One region of the Bradyrhizobium sp. SZCCHNRI3043 genome, then DNA from elsewhere that is predicted to be linked to it. Evidence: predicted binding sites of a transcription regulator. Region 1 holds the regulator's gene; the other holds the start of a gene.
The links. The regulator PhoB, encoded in region 1, activates phosphate uptake and scavenging genes when phosphate is short. The targets are predictions, from matches to a motif close to TGTCATNNANCTGTCAT.
Positions count from the first base shown of each region.

Region 2: QX124_RS30520 (Orn/Lys/Arg decarboxylase N-terminal domain-containing protein) is a predicted target of PhoB. The motif match lies at 4,700-4,716, and genes of this name have one in related genera.

Region 1 covers NZ_JAUHID010000001.1:651,170-658,859, forward strand. The annotation lists gene pstS (phosphate ABC transporter substrate-binding protein PstS) at 184-1,194, shown strand; gene pstC (phosphate ABC transporter permease subunit PstC) at 1,291-2,289, shown strand; gene pstA (phosphate ABC transporter permease PstA) at 2,293-3,174, shown strand; gene pstB (phosphate ABC transporter ATP-binding protein PstB) at 3,171-3,992, shown strand; gene phoU (phosphate signaling complex protein PhoU) at 4,023-4,739, shown strand; gene phoB (phosphate regulon transcriptional regulator PhoB) at 4,756-5,463, shown strand; gene QX124_RS03085 (trypsin-like serine protease) at 5,611-6,927, shown strand; gene QX124_RS03090 (HoxN/HupN/NixA family nickel/cobalt transporter) at 7,098-7,690, shown strand, end outside.
Region 2 covers NZ_JAUHID010000028.1:48,498-56,187, reverse strand. The annotation lists gene QX124_RS30540 (hydroxyacid dehydrogenase) at 14-1,063, shown strand; gene QX124_RS30535 (hypothetical protein) at 1,097-1,225, shown strand; gene QX124_RS30530 (hypothetical protein) at 1,495-1,707, shown strand; gene QX124_RS30525 (GNAT family N-acetyltransferase) at 1,716-2,288, opposite strand; gene QX124_RS30520 (Orn/Lys/Arg decarboxylase N-terminal domain-containing protein) at 2,297-4,654, opposite strand; gene cobT (nicotinate-nucleotide--dimethylbenzimidazole phosphoribosyltransferase) at 4,798-5,853, shown strand; gene QX124_RS30510 (histidine phosphatase family protein) at 5,853-6,446, shown strand; gene cobS (adenosylcobinamide-GDP ribazoletransferase) at 6,443-7,162, shown strand; gene cobD (threonine-phosphate decarboxylase CobD) at 7,159-7,690, opposite strand, start outside.

The sequences.
Region 1 (7,690 bases):
ATATGTCGGTTGGCCCGTAGAAATTCGGAGTTGGATCGAAAGATCAATACTTATCAACGGCTTGTGACTGTCATCCGACTGTCATCGAACCTTTATAAAAGCCACACTGAGGCCCCGTAAAGCGGCCGGGGAAGCGCAATCGGGCGCAGATGGCGCTTCGCTTCCCAAGCATGGAGACCAGCTATGAATTTCGTCAAAGCTATCGTCGCTGCCGGCTTGGTCGCCGCATCGACGTCGGCCTTCGCTGCCGACATTACCGGTGCGGGCGCGACGTTCCCGTTCCCGATCTATTCCAAGTGGGCGGACGCCTACAAGAAGGAGACCGGCAACGGTCTGAACTACCAGTCGATCGGTTCTGGCGGCGGCATCAAGCAGATCCAGGCCAAGACCGTGACCTTTGGCGCCACCGACGCGCCGCTCAAGGCCGAGCAGCTCGAGAAGGACGGCCTGGTGCAGTGGCCGATGGTGATGGGCGGCATCGTGCCGGTCGTCAACCTCGAGGGCGTGAAGCCGGGCGAGATGGTGCTGGACGGCGAGACGCTCGCCAACATCTATCTCGGCAAGATCACCAAGTGGGATGACGCCGCGATCAAGAAGCTCAACCCCAGCGTCAAGCTGCCGTCCGATGCGATCGCCGTGGTCCGCCGCTCCGACGGCTCGGGCACGACCTTCAACTTCACCTACTACCTCTCCGAGGTGAGCGCCGACTGGAAGAGCAAGATCGGCTTCAACACCGCCGTCGAGTGGCCGGTCGGTGTCGGCGCCAAGGGCAACGAGGGTGTGTCCGGCAACATCGGCCAGACCAAGAACTCGATCGGCTATGTCGAGTACGCCTATGCCAAGCAGAACAAGCTCACCTACACCGGCATGATGAACAAAGCCGGCAAGACCGTGCAGCCGACCGTCGAGGCCTTCCAGGCCGCGGCCGCGAATGCCGACTGGGCCAAGGCCCCCGGCTACTACGTGATCCTCGCCAACCAGCCCGGCGACAAGTCCTGGCCGATGACGGCGGCGACCTTCATCCTGATGCACAAGGAGCCGGCCGACAAGGCGGCGTCCGGCGAAGCCATCAAGTTCTTCAAGTGGTCGTTCGAGAAGGGCGGCAAGATGGCTGAGGAGCTCGACTACATCCCGATGCCCGACAGCGTCGTGAAGCTGATCGAGAAGACCTGGTCGGCCGACATCAAGAGCTGAGCTGGACGTATCGAAAATCCCCTCTCCCGGCCTCCGGGGGAGGGACGCTACCGGGGTTGCGGCGTGTCCAAGGAACAGGGGGCAGAATTGGCAGAGATGGCGGTTCAGACCGAAGTCAGCGATATCGCGGCCGCTGCCGGACCCTATGACCGGGCACGCGCGCTCAACGCCTTCAAGCTCGGCGACGTGACCTTCTATTGGATCACGCGGCTGTCCGCGATCTCCGTCCTGTTGATCCTGGGCGGCATCATCCTGTCGCTCATCGTTGGCGCATGGCCGGCCATGAGAGAATATGGCTTCGAATTCCTGTGGACGCGGCGCTGGGCGCCGTCGGCCGATCCGCCGGTGCTCGGCGCGCTCGGCCCTATCTACGGCACCTTGGTCACGTCCTTCATCGCGATGCTGATCGCCATTCCGGTCGGTCTGGGCATTGCGATCTTCCTCACCGAGCTGTGCCCGCAATGGCTGCGCCGTCCGATCGGACTTGCGATCGAGCTGCTCGCCGGCATTCCTTCGATCATCTACGGCATGTGGGGCTTCTTCGTGCTGGGGCCGTTCCTGGCCTATACGTTCCAGCCGTTCATGATCAATCTCTGCGCCGGCATCCCCGTGCTGCAGGACATCTTCGCCGGTCCGCCGTCCTATCTCAGCCTGTTCAACGCCTCGCTGATCCTGGCGATCATGGTGTTGCCGTTCATCACCTCGATCTCGGTCGACGTGTTCAAGACCGTCCCGCCGGTGCTGAAGGAAGCCGCCTACGGGGTCGGCTGCACCACCTGGGAGGTCGTGCGCAGCGTCGTCATTCCCTACACCCGCGTCGGCGTCATCGGCGGCGTCATGCTGGCGCTGGGCCGTGCGCTCGGCGAAACGATGGCGGTGACCTTCATCATCGGCAACTCGTTCCGGATCTCATCCTCGATCTTCGCGCCGGGCACCACGATCTCGGCCGCCATCGCCTCCGAATTCCAGGAGAGCGACGGGCTGCACCAGTCGAGCCTGATCCTGCTCGGTCTGCTGCTGTTCGTGCTCACCTTCTTCGTGCTGGCGAGCGCGCGGCTGATGCTCATGCGGCTCGAAGCCAAGGCGGGAAGATAAGCCATGTCCAGCGCTGATACGCTTACACTCGATGCGCCGGTCAATCCGATCTATGCGCGCCGGCGCCGCAGGGACATCGTGATCCGCGGCCTCTGCGTCGCCGCCGCGATGTTCGGCGTCACCTGGCTGGCGCTGATCCTGTTCACGCTGTTCTATAACGGACTCGCCGGCCTCAGCCTGCAGGTTTTTGCCGCCGACACGCCGCCACCCGGCTCCAGCGAAGGCGGCCTGCGCAACGCCATCGTCGGCTCCTTGATCATGACGATCATCGGCGTCGGCATCGGCGCGCCGCTCGGCCTGTTCGCCGGCACCTATCTCGCCGAATACGGCCGCAACGACCGCCTGACCTCGGTGATCCGCTTCATCAACGACATCCTGCTGTCGGCGCCCTCGATCATCATCGGCCTGTTCATCTATGGTGCGGTCGTGGTGCCGATGGGCGGCTTCTCGGCACTCGCGGGTTCCCTTGCATTGGCGGTCATCGTGATCCCGGTGGTGCTGCGCACCACCGAGGACATGCTGCTGCTCGTGCCCAACCCGCTGCGCGAGGCGGCGTCTGCGCTCGGCCTGCCGCGCTCGCTGGTGATCCGCCGCATCGCCTATCGGGCGGCGCGCTCGGGCCTCATCACCGGCGTGCTGCTTGCCACCGCCCGCGTCGCCGGCGAGACCGCGCCTCTGCTGTTCACCGCGCTGTCGAACCAGTTCTGGAGCCTCAACCTTTCCAGGACGATGGCGAACCTGCCCGTCACCATCAACAATTTCGTCCAGAGCCCTTATGCCTACTGGAAGCAACTGGCCTGGAGCGGAGCCCTTCTCATCACTCTGGCCGTGCTCGCCCTGAACATCGGTGCACGCATTCTCGGCGCCGAGAGGAACACCAAATGACCGAACTGTCCGTCTCCGTCAGTCAGCCCAATCACGCTCTTCACGGCAAGGCGCTTCCGGATGCGCCGGCCAAGGTGACTGCGCGCAACCTCAACTTCTACTACGGCGACCATCACGCGCTGAAGAACATCAACCTGTCGCTGGGCACCAACCGCGTCACCGCGTTCATCGGCCCGTCCGGCTGCGGCAAGTCCACGCTGCTGCGCATCTTCAACCGGATGTACGATCTCTATCCGGGCCAGCGCGCGACCGGGCAGCTGATGCTCGACAACACCAACATCCTCGATCCCAAGCTCGATCTGAATCTGCTGCGCGCCCGGGTCGGCATGGTGTTCCAGAAGCCGACGCCGTTCCCGATGACGATCTACGAGAACATCGCCTTTGGCATCCGCCTCTATGAGAAGATATCGAAGTCGGAGATGGACGACCGGGTCGAGAAGGCGCTGCGCGGCGGCGCGTTGTGGAACGAGGTCAAGGACAAGCTCAACGCCTCGGGCCTGTCGCTGTCCGGCGGCCAGCAGCAGCGACTGTGCATCGCGCGCACCGTGGCGGTCCGGCCGGAGGTGATCTTGTTCGACGAGCCGTGCTCGGCGCTCGATCCGATCTCGACCGCCAAGGTCGAGGAGCTGATCCAGGAGCTCGCCGAAAACTATACGATCGCCATCGTGACGCATAACATGCAGCAGGCGGCGCGCGTCTCCGACAAGACCGCCTTCATGTATCTCGGCGAGCTGATCGAGTTCGACGACACCAGCAAGATCTTCACCTCGCCGAGTGATCGGCGGACCCAGGATTACATCACCGGCCGGTTCGGCTGACGCCGACGACATTGTCTTCAGGAGATCATCATGGCCAGTGAACATACCGCCAAGGCGTTCGACAGCGATCTGCAGGACCTCACCCGTCTGGTATCGGAGATGGGCGGCCTCGCAGAGCGGCTGATCGTCGATTCCGTCGATGCGCTGGTGCGGCGCGACATCGCGCTCGGCCAGAAGGTGGTCGCCACCGACGCCGAGGTCGACAAGCTGCAGCGCATCATCGAGGAGCGCGCCGTGCTCACGATCGCCCGTCGCCAGCCGATGGCGGTCGACCTGCGCGAGATCGTCGGCGCGATGCGCGTGGCGACCGATCTGGAGCGCATCGGCGACCTCGCCAAGAACATCGGCAAGCGCGTCGCGGCGCTGGAGAGCGACTTCCATCCGCTGAAGCTGATCCGCGGCCTCGAGCACATGACCGATCTGGTGCAGTCGCAGGTCAAGACGGTGCTGGACGCCTATGCCGCGCATGACCTGCCGGCGGCGATGACGGTGTGGAAGGGCGACGAGGAAGTCGACGCCATCTGCACCTCGCTGTTCCGCGAGCTCCTGACCTACATGATGGAGGATCCGCGCAACATCTCGTTCTGCATCCACCTGATGTTCTGCGCCAAGAACATCGAGCGCATCGGCGATCACGCGACCAACATCGCCGAGACTGTATTCTATATGATCGAAGGCCAGCAGATCATGGACAAGCGCCCGAAGGGCGACATGACGAGCTTCGCGACGACGATTCCCGGTAACTAAGAGAGACGGTTCAGACATGGGCGCCCGAATTCTGGTGGTGGAGGACGAGGAGGCGCTGACGACGCTGCTGCGCTACAACCTCGAGGCCGAAGGCTACGAGGTCGAGACCGTGGCGCGCGGCGACGAGGCCGACACGCGGCTGAAGGAGCGCGTTCCGGATCTCGTCGTGCTCGACTGGATGCTGCCGGGCCTCTCCGGCATCGAGTTGTGCCGCCGCCTGCGCGCGCGCTCCGAGACCCGGCAACTGCCGATCATCATGCTGACGGCGCGCGGCGAGGAGAGCGAGCGCGTGCGCGGACTCGCCACCGGCGCCGACGACTACATCGTCAAGCCGTTCTCGGTGCCGGAGCTCCTGGCGCGCGTGAAAGGCCTGCTGCGGCGGGCGAGCCCGGAGCGGCTGGCGACCGTGCTGTCCTATGGCGACATCGAGCTCGACCGCGAGAAACGCCGCGTGGCGCGCTCGGGGCGGCCGATCGATCTCGGCCCGACCGAATACCGCCTGCTCGAATTCTTCCTCGAGCACCCCGGCCGCGTGTTCAGCCGCGAACAGCTGCTCGACAGCGTCTGGGGCCGCGACATCTACATCGACGAGCGCACCGTCGACGTCCATATCGGCCGCCTGCGCAAGCTGCTCAATCCCGGCCGCGAGCAGGACCCGATCCGCACCGTGCGCGGCGCCGGTTATGCGCTCGATGATCGCTTCGCCAAGAGCGAGCAGGTGTAAGGGGCGATCGGACGTGAGGACGAAGCAGGTGTGAGGCGCGAGCGGGCCCGATTGAGGAGATCGCGGTCCGCTTTCCGCCACGCCGCCGCCGTCTTGATCGTGTCTGCTTCGTGGCCCGTCACGATGTTTCGGTCCCAGCGGACGCCCTTGATCAAGACCATCATCATATCTCTTGCCGTGCTGCTCGGCGGCGCGGCGGGCGCCCCGGCCGCCGAGCTCGAAGACGCGGTCGCGGCGGCAGGCAACGGGCAGCATGCGGCGGCGATGCGACGGCTGCTGCCGCTGGCCGCCAAGGGCGATGCGCGGGCGCAGTTCGACGTCGGCTTCATGCAGGCGTTCGGCTGGGGCGTGCCGCGTAATCCGAGCGAGGCGCTGGCCTGGTACCGCAAGGCCGCCGATCAGGGGCTAGCCGTCGCGCAACATTATCTCGGCATCGCCTACGTCAATGGCGAGGGTGTTGCCTCGAACTACGGCGAAGCCAGTCGCTGGTTCAGCCGCGCGGCGGCGCAGGGCTTCGCCCAGTCGCAATACATGCTCGGCCTGATGCTGCTCGACGGCCGCGGTGTGAAACAGGACGTCGTGCAGGGCTATGCCTGGCTGGTGATGGCGGGCCGTAGTGGCGTGCGATCGGCCGGCCGCGACGTGCAGCGGGTCAGGTTGACCGAGCCGCAGCGCGTCCAGGCCCAGAGCGCCATTGCGTCCTGGCAGCCGAAACCGGAATCGGCGGATGCGGGCATTGCCACTCCGCGTCCGGAGCAACTGCTCGGGCTCGATCGCCACATCGGCGAGGTCGTCGATCCCACCTCCTGGCCGGCGTCGTCGATCGGCGTCGTCACCGTCGCGCAATACTCGAGCGGCGGCTGGTGCACCGGCACCCTGGTGGCGCCGCGCGTCGTGCTCACCGCCGCGCATTGCGTCTTCAACGGCGTGGCGCAGGTCAGCCCCGGCAATGTCCGCTTCCTGGCCGGCATGAACCGTGGCACGCCGGCGGCATCGTCGGTCGCCGACAAGCTGATCGTGGCGCCCGATTTCGTCCCGACCCGGCACGACAGATGGTCGCTCGACCGCTCGCCCGCCGATTGGGCGCTGATCGTGCTGAAGGATGCGCTGCCGTCGAAGCCGGTGGCGGTCAAGGCGCTGACCCGCGAGGAGCTCGCGGCTGCGACGACGGCCGGCACCATCTCCGAGATCGGCTATGGCCAGGAGCGGCGCTATTCGCCGACCGGCCAGCGCAATTGCAGCGCCGGCATGACCAAGGACGGGATGCTGCTGACGGTGCATTGTCTGGCCAATTTCGGCTATTCGGGCTCGCCGATCCTCGCCGAGGTCGGTGGGCAGCCTGCCGTGGTCGGCATCTTCTCGGCGTTCCACGAGGAGACCCGGCTGATGTTCGCCGCCCCCGCGAGCCAGTTCGAGGCGGTCGTGCGCCGCGAGATCGCGGCGCAGAGTGCCTCGGCGCGGTGAGGGAAGGAGCGAGAGAGACGAGGTCCCGCCGCTGGTCATGATCTGTGCGTGACTGGATAGCGGGTTGCCAAGCGAGAGGGCGGTCCGGGAAGCGCCACCCAGGTTTTCCTGCAGCTTTCGCCTGCAGCGGGGCCTTACCGAACTGGCCTGGCTCTTGCTATAGTCCGAGTATGACGATTGTTCAAATTGATCATCCTCGGGCCGCGCGGCTGCTGTGGTGGCGGTCGCAGCCCGGCCGGACCGTTGCGCTGGTCGCCGGACTGGTCGCCGCCAACGCGCTCGCCTGGGCCTGGGCGTTCGCGCTCTACGCCGACCGGCCCGCCATCGTCGGCACCGCGATGCTGGCTTGGCTGCTCGGACTGCGCCATGCGATCGATGCGGATCACATCGCGGCCATCGACAACGTCGTGCGGAAGCTGGTGCAGGACGGTAGCGCCCCGCGCGCCGCCGGCCTCTATTTTGCGCTCGGCCATTCCAGCGTCGTCGTTATCGCCACCATCGTCGTGAGCCTCATCGCCGGCGCCGACCTCCTGGATGAAGAGAGTGCGATCAGGGCGATCGGCGGCGTCATCGGCACGTCGGTATCGTCCGGCTTCCTGCTGCTTATCGCGTTGGCGAACCTCATTCTGTTCGTGAACCTCTGGCGCCGCGCCGCACAGCCGCAGTCCGAGATGGAAACCGCCGGAAACAGCGGACGGGGCATCCTCATCCGCCTGCTGCGCCCCGTGCTCCGCCTGGTGGGACGCGCCTGGCACATGTATCC
Region 2 (7,690 bases), on a different contig from region 1:
AGGTCGGCTGTCCATGGTCGCGAATTCCAAACGCGTCTTCTACGTCAAATACCTGGCCCACCCGATCTTCAGTGAGCTGCTCGCCGCGCGCCCCGACGTCCGGCTCGACCGGCTGGAGAACGAGAGCTCCGAGGCCGAGACGGCGGCGATCCTCGCGGCGGCTCACGCCTACCAGATCGGGGCGGCCCGCGACGAGCTCGCGCCGCGCTTCCACGTCGATGCAGACCTGCTGCGCCGCGCCCCAAACCTCCTCGTCGTGTCCAGCAACGGGGCCGGATACGACCCGGTCGACGTCGACGCCTGCACCGAGGCCGGCGTCCTCGTCGTGAACCAGTCCGGCGGCAACGCCCATTCGGTGGCGGAGCACACGCTCGGCATGATGCTGACCCTGTCGAAGCGCATCATCCAGTCCGACCGCCGGCTGCGCCGGGAGCGCGATGTCAACCGCAACGATTTGATCGGCAACGAGGTGCAGGGACGGACGATCGGCATCATCGGGCTTGGCAATGTCGGCCGCCGGGTTGCCGAGCTGTGCCGCGGCATCCTCGGCATGACGGTGCTGGCCTATGATCCGTATCTCTCGTCCGAGGAGATCGCCGCACGCGGCGCGGAGAAGGTGGAACTCCATGACCTGATGCGGAGCTCGGATTTCGTCTCGATCAACTGCCCGCTGACGAAGGAAAGCCGCGGCATGATCGGTGCCCGCGAGTTCGCGCTGATGCAGCCTAGCGCCTATTTCGTCACCACCGCCCGCGGCTTCATCCATGACGAGGAGGCGCTGTTCGCCGCGCTCAGCGAAAAGCGCCTCGCCGGCGCCGGGCTCGACGTCTGGGCCAAGGAACCGCCGCCGCCGGACCATCCGCTGCTGCAGCTCGACAACGTGCTGGCGAGCCCGCACACCGCCGGCGTGACGCGGGAGGCGCGGCAGAACATGGGCCGGATCGCGGCCGAGCAACTGCTCGCCGCGCTCGACGGCGGCCGGCCGCCGCGCCTGATCAATCCCGAGGCCTGGCCGCGCTACAGCGCTCGTTTCCGCGAGGCGTTCGGAGTGACGCCCTCGTAGCCAGAAGAGAAGTGATTGCGGGGAGAAGATTTCATGCGTCGCAAGCTGCGACGCAGCAATAAATCTTCTCTCCAGGGCGGCTTCGGCGAAGCGGACATTGCTATTTTCGGAGCCGTCTCGACAGCCCAGTGGTGGCTGATCATTTTTCCAGGGGCGCCATGAGCTTAGGCCACGTTTTTCGCTCGGCGCGGAAGGGAAATTGGTCCGATGCGCCGGTTGAACGCCATCCTGAAGTCGACCCACGGCCGCGTCCGTCGCGCCGTCTCGGAGTTCGTCGCGATCGCCGCCGCGAGCCTGCCTTCGGTGGGCGCCTGAGCGCCGGTTCCACCGCTGCGTCAAATATTTGCATCGGCCGCTTGATATCGGTGAACAGCGGGAGGAGAAGCGCGGTAACATCACCTTCGAGCACTGCGTGAGAGGCAGGAGGTTGCATGTCGCGCTATGTCATCCATTTCATGAAGGACGTGCTGGGCGAGAATGGCCGCCAGTGCGAGATTTGCCAGAGCACGTTGGAGGTTGAGGCCGACAGCGAAGGCGAAGCCGCAGAAATCGCAAAGTCCAGGTTCTGCGAACAGCAGGAGGTGCGCGACTGGTCGCTGCATGCCGACCGCATTGAGGTGAAGGCGGCCGACTTTCCGTCCTGACCTGCGGCTCAGCGGCCCATCCCAGCCGGTGCGTCGCTGGCTCCGGGGCCAAGCGAGCGCTGCACCATCACTGTGTCGCACCAGCGGCCGAAACGGTAGGCTACTCCCGGCAGCAGCCCCACCCTGACGAACCCGAAGCGCTCATGAATGCCGAGCGAGGCGACATTATCGGCGTCGATATAGCCGATCATCTGGCGATATCCGGCCGCGGCGGATGCATCGATCAGCGCCTGCATCAGCAGCCCGCCGACACCACGGCCGAGATGCTCATGGTGGACATAGATCGAATGCTTGACCGCGAACCGGTAGGCCGGCCGCTTCCTGAACAAGACGACATAGGCATAGCCCACGACTTCGCCGCGGAATGTCGCGACAAGATGTGGCAGCCGATGATTTCGCAGATTCTTGCGCCGCTGCTTGAGGTCGTCCGGCTCGGGCGCCCCGGAACCGGCGGCGCTGTCCTCGACCCCGCGGCGGACATGCCGCCGGTAGATCGAGAGCATGGCCTCGACATCCTCGTCGCGTGACGGCCTGACGAGGACCGGCGGCTCGGTGTCGCGAGCCGTGATCGCGCTGTCCATGGTTCGAATTACTCTGCGCAGACATAGGTATGGAGCCGGATCCGGCCGGACTCGTCGAGCTCCTTATACAGCCCCTGTATTTCGACCTCGAAACCGGGATAGGCGTTGAACGCCCGCTCGAACATCTTGAGGTAATCGATCATCGGCTTGGCGCGGTCGGATAGCCGCTCGCCCGGAACGATGGTGGCGATGCCCGGCGGATAGACCACGAAGGGGGTCGTCGCAATGCGCCCGGCGATCCGATCGATCGGCAGGTAGTCGACCTCGTTGCGCATCAGCGCACGCGCCGCCTCGCGTGGTGACATCGCGATCTCCGGCATGTGCTGCGGCTGGAACTGCTTTGCCTGCAGCGCGCTCACCTCGGCTTCGCGGTAGAAGCGGTGCATCTCTCCGCAGAGGTCGCGCAGCCGCAGCTTGCCGTAACGCGCAAAGCGCTTGCGGGTGAACTCCGGAATGGCGTCCTCCAGCAGCACGTTGTCATCGTGGAGCCGCTTGAAGGCGACCAGGCCACTGATCAGGGTTCCCGCCTTGCTCGCCTCGACCCCCGGCGTCAGCAGGAACAGCAGCGAGTTGAGATCGTTCTTCTCCGCCACGATGCGGTTCTCGCGCAGATATTGCGCGACGATCGGAGCCGGGATGCCGTGATCGGCATAGCCGCCGGTGGCGCGATCGAAGCCCGGGGTCAGCAGGGTCAGCTTGTTCGGATCGGTCATTGCGAAGCCGGGGGCGAGATCCGGAAAGCCGTGCCATGCCGCGCCCGGCGTGAGCTGCCACAGCGCGGTATCGGTCGCGAGCTGGTCGGTCGAGATCGCCTCCCAGGCCACGTCATGGCTAGCCCCGGGATTGGCCGCATCGGGGATCGACACCCGGTCCGGCACGAACGGCTCGAAGAACCAGCGCCGCGCCGGATCCTTCTCCTTCTCCTCGAATTCCCGGCGCATCGCCCTGATCTTCTTGCGCAATTCGATTCCGAGCCGGATCGTGTCGTCCCACAGCACCTCACCGGAGCGGCCCTTCATCATCTGCGCGCCGACGTCCAGCGAGGCGAACAGCGGATAGAACGGCGAGGTCGAGGCGTGCTGCATGAAGCTTTCGTTGAAGCGGCGATGCTCGACCCGCCGCCGCTGGCCCTTGATGTGGCGGTCCTTGACGTGGATCTGCGAGGCCTGGGAGAAGCTCGCGAGCTGCTTGTGGGTCGATTGCGTGGCGATGATGCCGGGGGCGTCGGGTCCGAGGTCGCCGAGGCCCATGGCGAAGCGGCCGGCGTAGAGCGGGTGGAATTTCATGAAGCCCGCCCAGGCCTCGTCGAACATGATGTAGTCGCAGAGATGCCCGATCCGCTTCAGGATCATCTCGGCGCTGTGGATCGTGCCGTCATAGGTGCACTCCTCGACCACCGCGACGCGGAACGGCCGCTCCTTGCGCCAGGCGTCGGGGTCCTTGACCAGCGGGTTGTCGCGGATCTGCTGTCGCAGATGCTCTTCGTCCAGCAGATCCCAGCGCATCGGGCCGATCAGGCCCCAGGGGTTGCGAACCGTTGGAACGTAGATCGGGACGCCGCCCGAAATCAGCAGCGCGCCGTGATGAGCGGCCTTGTGGTTGTTGCGATCGAACAGCACGAGGTCGCCGTCGGTGACCAGGGCCCCGAGCACGACCTTGTTGGAGGTCGAGGTACCGTTGAGGACGAAATAGGTCTTCTCGGCGCCGAAGATCTGCGCGGCTTCCTTCTGCGCGCGCAGCGCCGGCCCCTCATGGGTCAGGAGATCGCCGAGATCGAGCACGGAATTGTCGAGATCGTCGCGGAACACGGCCTCGCCGAGATGCTCGACGAAGACCCGGCCGATCGGGCTGCGGCTATAGAACACGCCGCCATTGTGCCCGGGGCAGGTCCAGAGCTGGTTGCCTTCCTCGGCATAGTCGACCAGCGCGCCGAAGAATGGCGTCTTCAGTGTCTCGGCATATTGCTTCAGCCGGCTGACCAGGTTCTTGGCGATGAAGGCTGGAGTCTCCTCCGACAGGAACACGTAGCCGTCGATGAAGTCGAGCACCTCGACCGGCAGATCCTCGAACCGCTTGCGGCGGATCAGGAGGATGATCGGGAAGTCCAGTCCGCGACGGCGCATCAGGTTGATCAGCGACGCCGTCTTGCCTTCCAGGCCCTTCTTGCCCCAATCGACGACCATGCAGCCGATCGCGGCATCCGTCTGCACAGCGATCTCGGCGTCCTCCAGCTTGCGGGCGCGCACCACCTCGAAGCCCGAGCGCTGGATCTCCTCGATGATCTGGTTGAAGCGGAGCCCCGCAAGGTCGTCGGTCTCGAACACGGGCGCGGCGAACAGGAAGGTGAAGCGGCGGAAGTATTCCATGAGAGTCTTTCGGGCTGGGTGGGCAGCCACCTGTCGTCACGTTCGATGACGCTTCGATGACAATAGGGCGCCTCACGGAGCTTGTCTCGGTCGCCTCGCAGTGGCAATCGTCCCGAACCCGAGTGATGCTGAAAGGATCCGTGGTGCTTCCCGAATGGATCAGCCTTGATTGTGTGGCGCCGTCCGAGCTCCATCGGCAGGCGGCGCTGGAACGCCAGGCCCAGTTGACCAAGCCGATTGGCGCCCTTGGGCGATTGGAGCAGGTGGCGGTCGAGCTGGCGGCGCTGCAGGCGTTGGAGCGGCCGGGGGCCGATCGGGTCCCGGTGGTGCTGTTCGCGGGGGACCATGGCATCGCGGCGCGGGGCGTGTCGGCGTATCCGCCGGAAGTGACGGTGCAGATGCTGCACAACTTCGCGGCCGGTGGCGCAGCGATCTCGGTGCTGGCGCGCAACCTCGGCTGTCCGCTGGAGGTGGTCGACGTCGGCACGCTGGCGAGCGAGCCGGTGCCCGGCGTGATCGTCGACAAGCCGCGGCGCGGCACGCGCGACTTCAGCACCGAGGCGGCGCTGACGCTGGAGGAGGTCGCGTTTGCGGCCGAAGCCGGACGGCGCGCGGTGGTGCGGCAGGCCGATCACGCGCCGCAACTCGTGATCTTCGGCGAGATGGGGATCGGCAACACGACATCGGCGGCAGCGATTGCCGCCGCGCTGCTGTCATGCGCGCCCGCGGACATCGTCGGCAGCGGCACCGGGCTCGACGCCGACGGACGGGCCAGGAAGGCTGCGGTGATTGCCGATGCGTTGGGGCGACACGGGCTCACGGCGGGAGCGGCCGTCGCGGATGTCCTGGCTGCAGTCGGCGGCTTCGAGATCATTGCGATGGCCGGCGCGATCGTCGCCGCCGCGCAGCGGCGCTGGCCGGTGCTGGTCGACGGCTTCATCGTCTCTGTCGCGGCGCTGGTCGCCGTCCGCCTCAATCCCTCCTGCCGTCCGTGGCTGCTGTTCTCGCATCGCTCGGCCGAGCGCGGCCACGCCATCGTGCTCGACGCGCTCGGTGCCCGTCCGCTGATCGACCTCGATCTGCGGCTTGGCGAGGCCTCGGGCGCCGCCACTGCGCTGCCGATCATTCGGTTGGCCTGCGCGCTCCACGGGGGCATGGCCACCTTTGCGGAGGCCGCCGTCTCGGGAGCCAAGTCCTGATGCGGATCGATCTGCTGCGGCACGGGACGACAGGACGGGACGGCTATCTCGACGGCCGTACCGACCCGCCGCTCAGCGACCTCGGCTGGGATCAATTCCGGCGGCAGACGCGGAGCCTGATCTGGCACAGCGTCGTCAGCTCGCCGTTGGCGCGCGCACGTGCGGCAGCGGAGGATTATGCCCGGCAGACCAACTGTGCGCTGGACATCGATGCGGATTGGAGCGAGCTCGATTTCGGACGCTGGGACGGGCGGACGCATCGCGACATCGCCGCGGAGCCCGGAGGCGAAGCCTTGCTCGACACCTTCCATGCCGATGCTGAGGTCCGGGCGCCGGGCGGTGAGAGCTGGTCCGATTTGCAGGCGCGAGTGGCGCGCGCAACACATCATATCCTTGTCCGGCCCGAGCCTGCGCCGGTTCTCGTGGTGACCCATGGCGGCGCCATACGCGCAGCGCTCTCGCATCTGCTCGGCTGGCCGCTGCACCAGCTGTGGAGCTTACGCATTCGCCCTGGTACGCGGATCACGCTCGAAGCCGGGCAGGGCGATGATGGTGTACCTTGGGGCGAAATCGTCGAGATCATCCAGCCATGATGCTTCGTGAATTCTGGATCGCATTGCAGTTCCTGACACGGCTGCCGACACCGCGGGTCGCTGAGTTACGACCGGACGATCTGGCGCGGGCGTCGGTCTGGTTTCCGGCAGCCGGACTGGTGATTGGCGCCTGTCTGGCGCTGGTCGCCCGCCTTTTTCATGATGCCGATCCGTGGATCGTCGCGCTGACCGTGCTGGTCGCCTGGATCGGGATCACCGGCGCGCTGCATCTCGATGGGCTCGGCGACGTCGCCGATGCGTTCGGCGCCTCGCATGGCAAGCCGGAGCGCTTCATCGCCGTGCTTGGCGATCCCCACGCCGGCAGCTTCGCTGTCGTCGCGATATCCCTGCAGATCGCCGCGAAGCTGGTGCTGATCGCCGAGCTGGCGACGGGGCCGACGGCCTGGGCGCTCGTGCTGATCCCGGCCTGGGCGCGCTGGGGAACGCTGGTGTGCAACAAGACGCTGCTTTCGCTGAAGCCGGGGCTGGGGGCGAGCATCTCCAACAGCGTCGGCTGGAACGTCATCGTCGCCTGGGGCGGCGGACTCGCGATCGGTGCGCTCGCCGGCGCGGTACCGACGCTGGTTGCGATTGGTCTCGTTCCGGCGGTCGCGTTCTACTGGCAATGGCGGCTCGGCGGCATCACCGGCGATTGCCATGGCGCCAGCATCGAGGTCACGGAAACGCTGCTGCTTGCCGCCTGCGTGCTCGGTTAGAAGGCATCGCCGAGCGCCGGCGCCAGCCGGTGCCACTCGGACGCATTGCCCGGCAGGCCGAAGCGCAGCCAGCTCGGCTGAGCCGGAAAGCGCCGGACGTGGATGCCGTGCCGGGCGAGCCGCTCGGCGATGTCAGGCGCGTTCGGCGATGTGATCAGCCTGAACAGCGGCGTGCCGCCGATGACCGCGCAGCCGGCCTTGCTCAGAAGATCGTCGATGCGCTGACAGTCGTTCGCCAGCCGCGCGCGTGTCTGCTCCAGCCAAGCAGCGTCGGCCAAGGCCGTCGTTCCGATCGCGAGCGCAGGTCCGGATACGGCCCAAGGCCCGAGCTCGTCGCGGAGTCGGCGGACGACGTCAGCGGAGCCGATCGCGAAACCGAGGCGGACGCCGGCAAGGCCGTAGGTCTTGCCGAACGAGCGCAGCACGATCGTCGCCGGCGGCAGGTCGGCTGCGAGGCTGGCGTCGGCGGGACAAAGATCGATGAATGCTTCGTCGACGATCAGCAGGCCGTCGCGCCGGCGCAAGGTC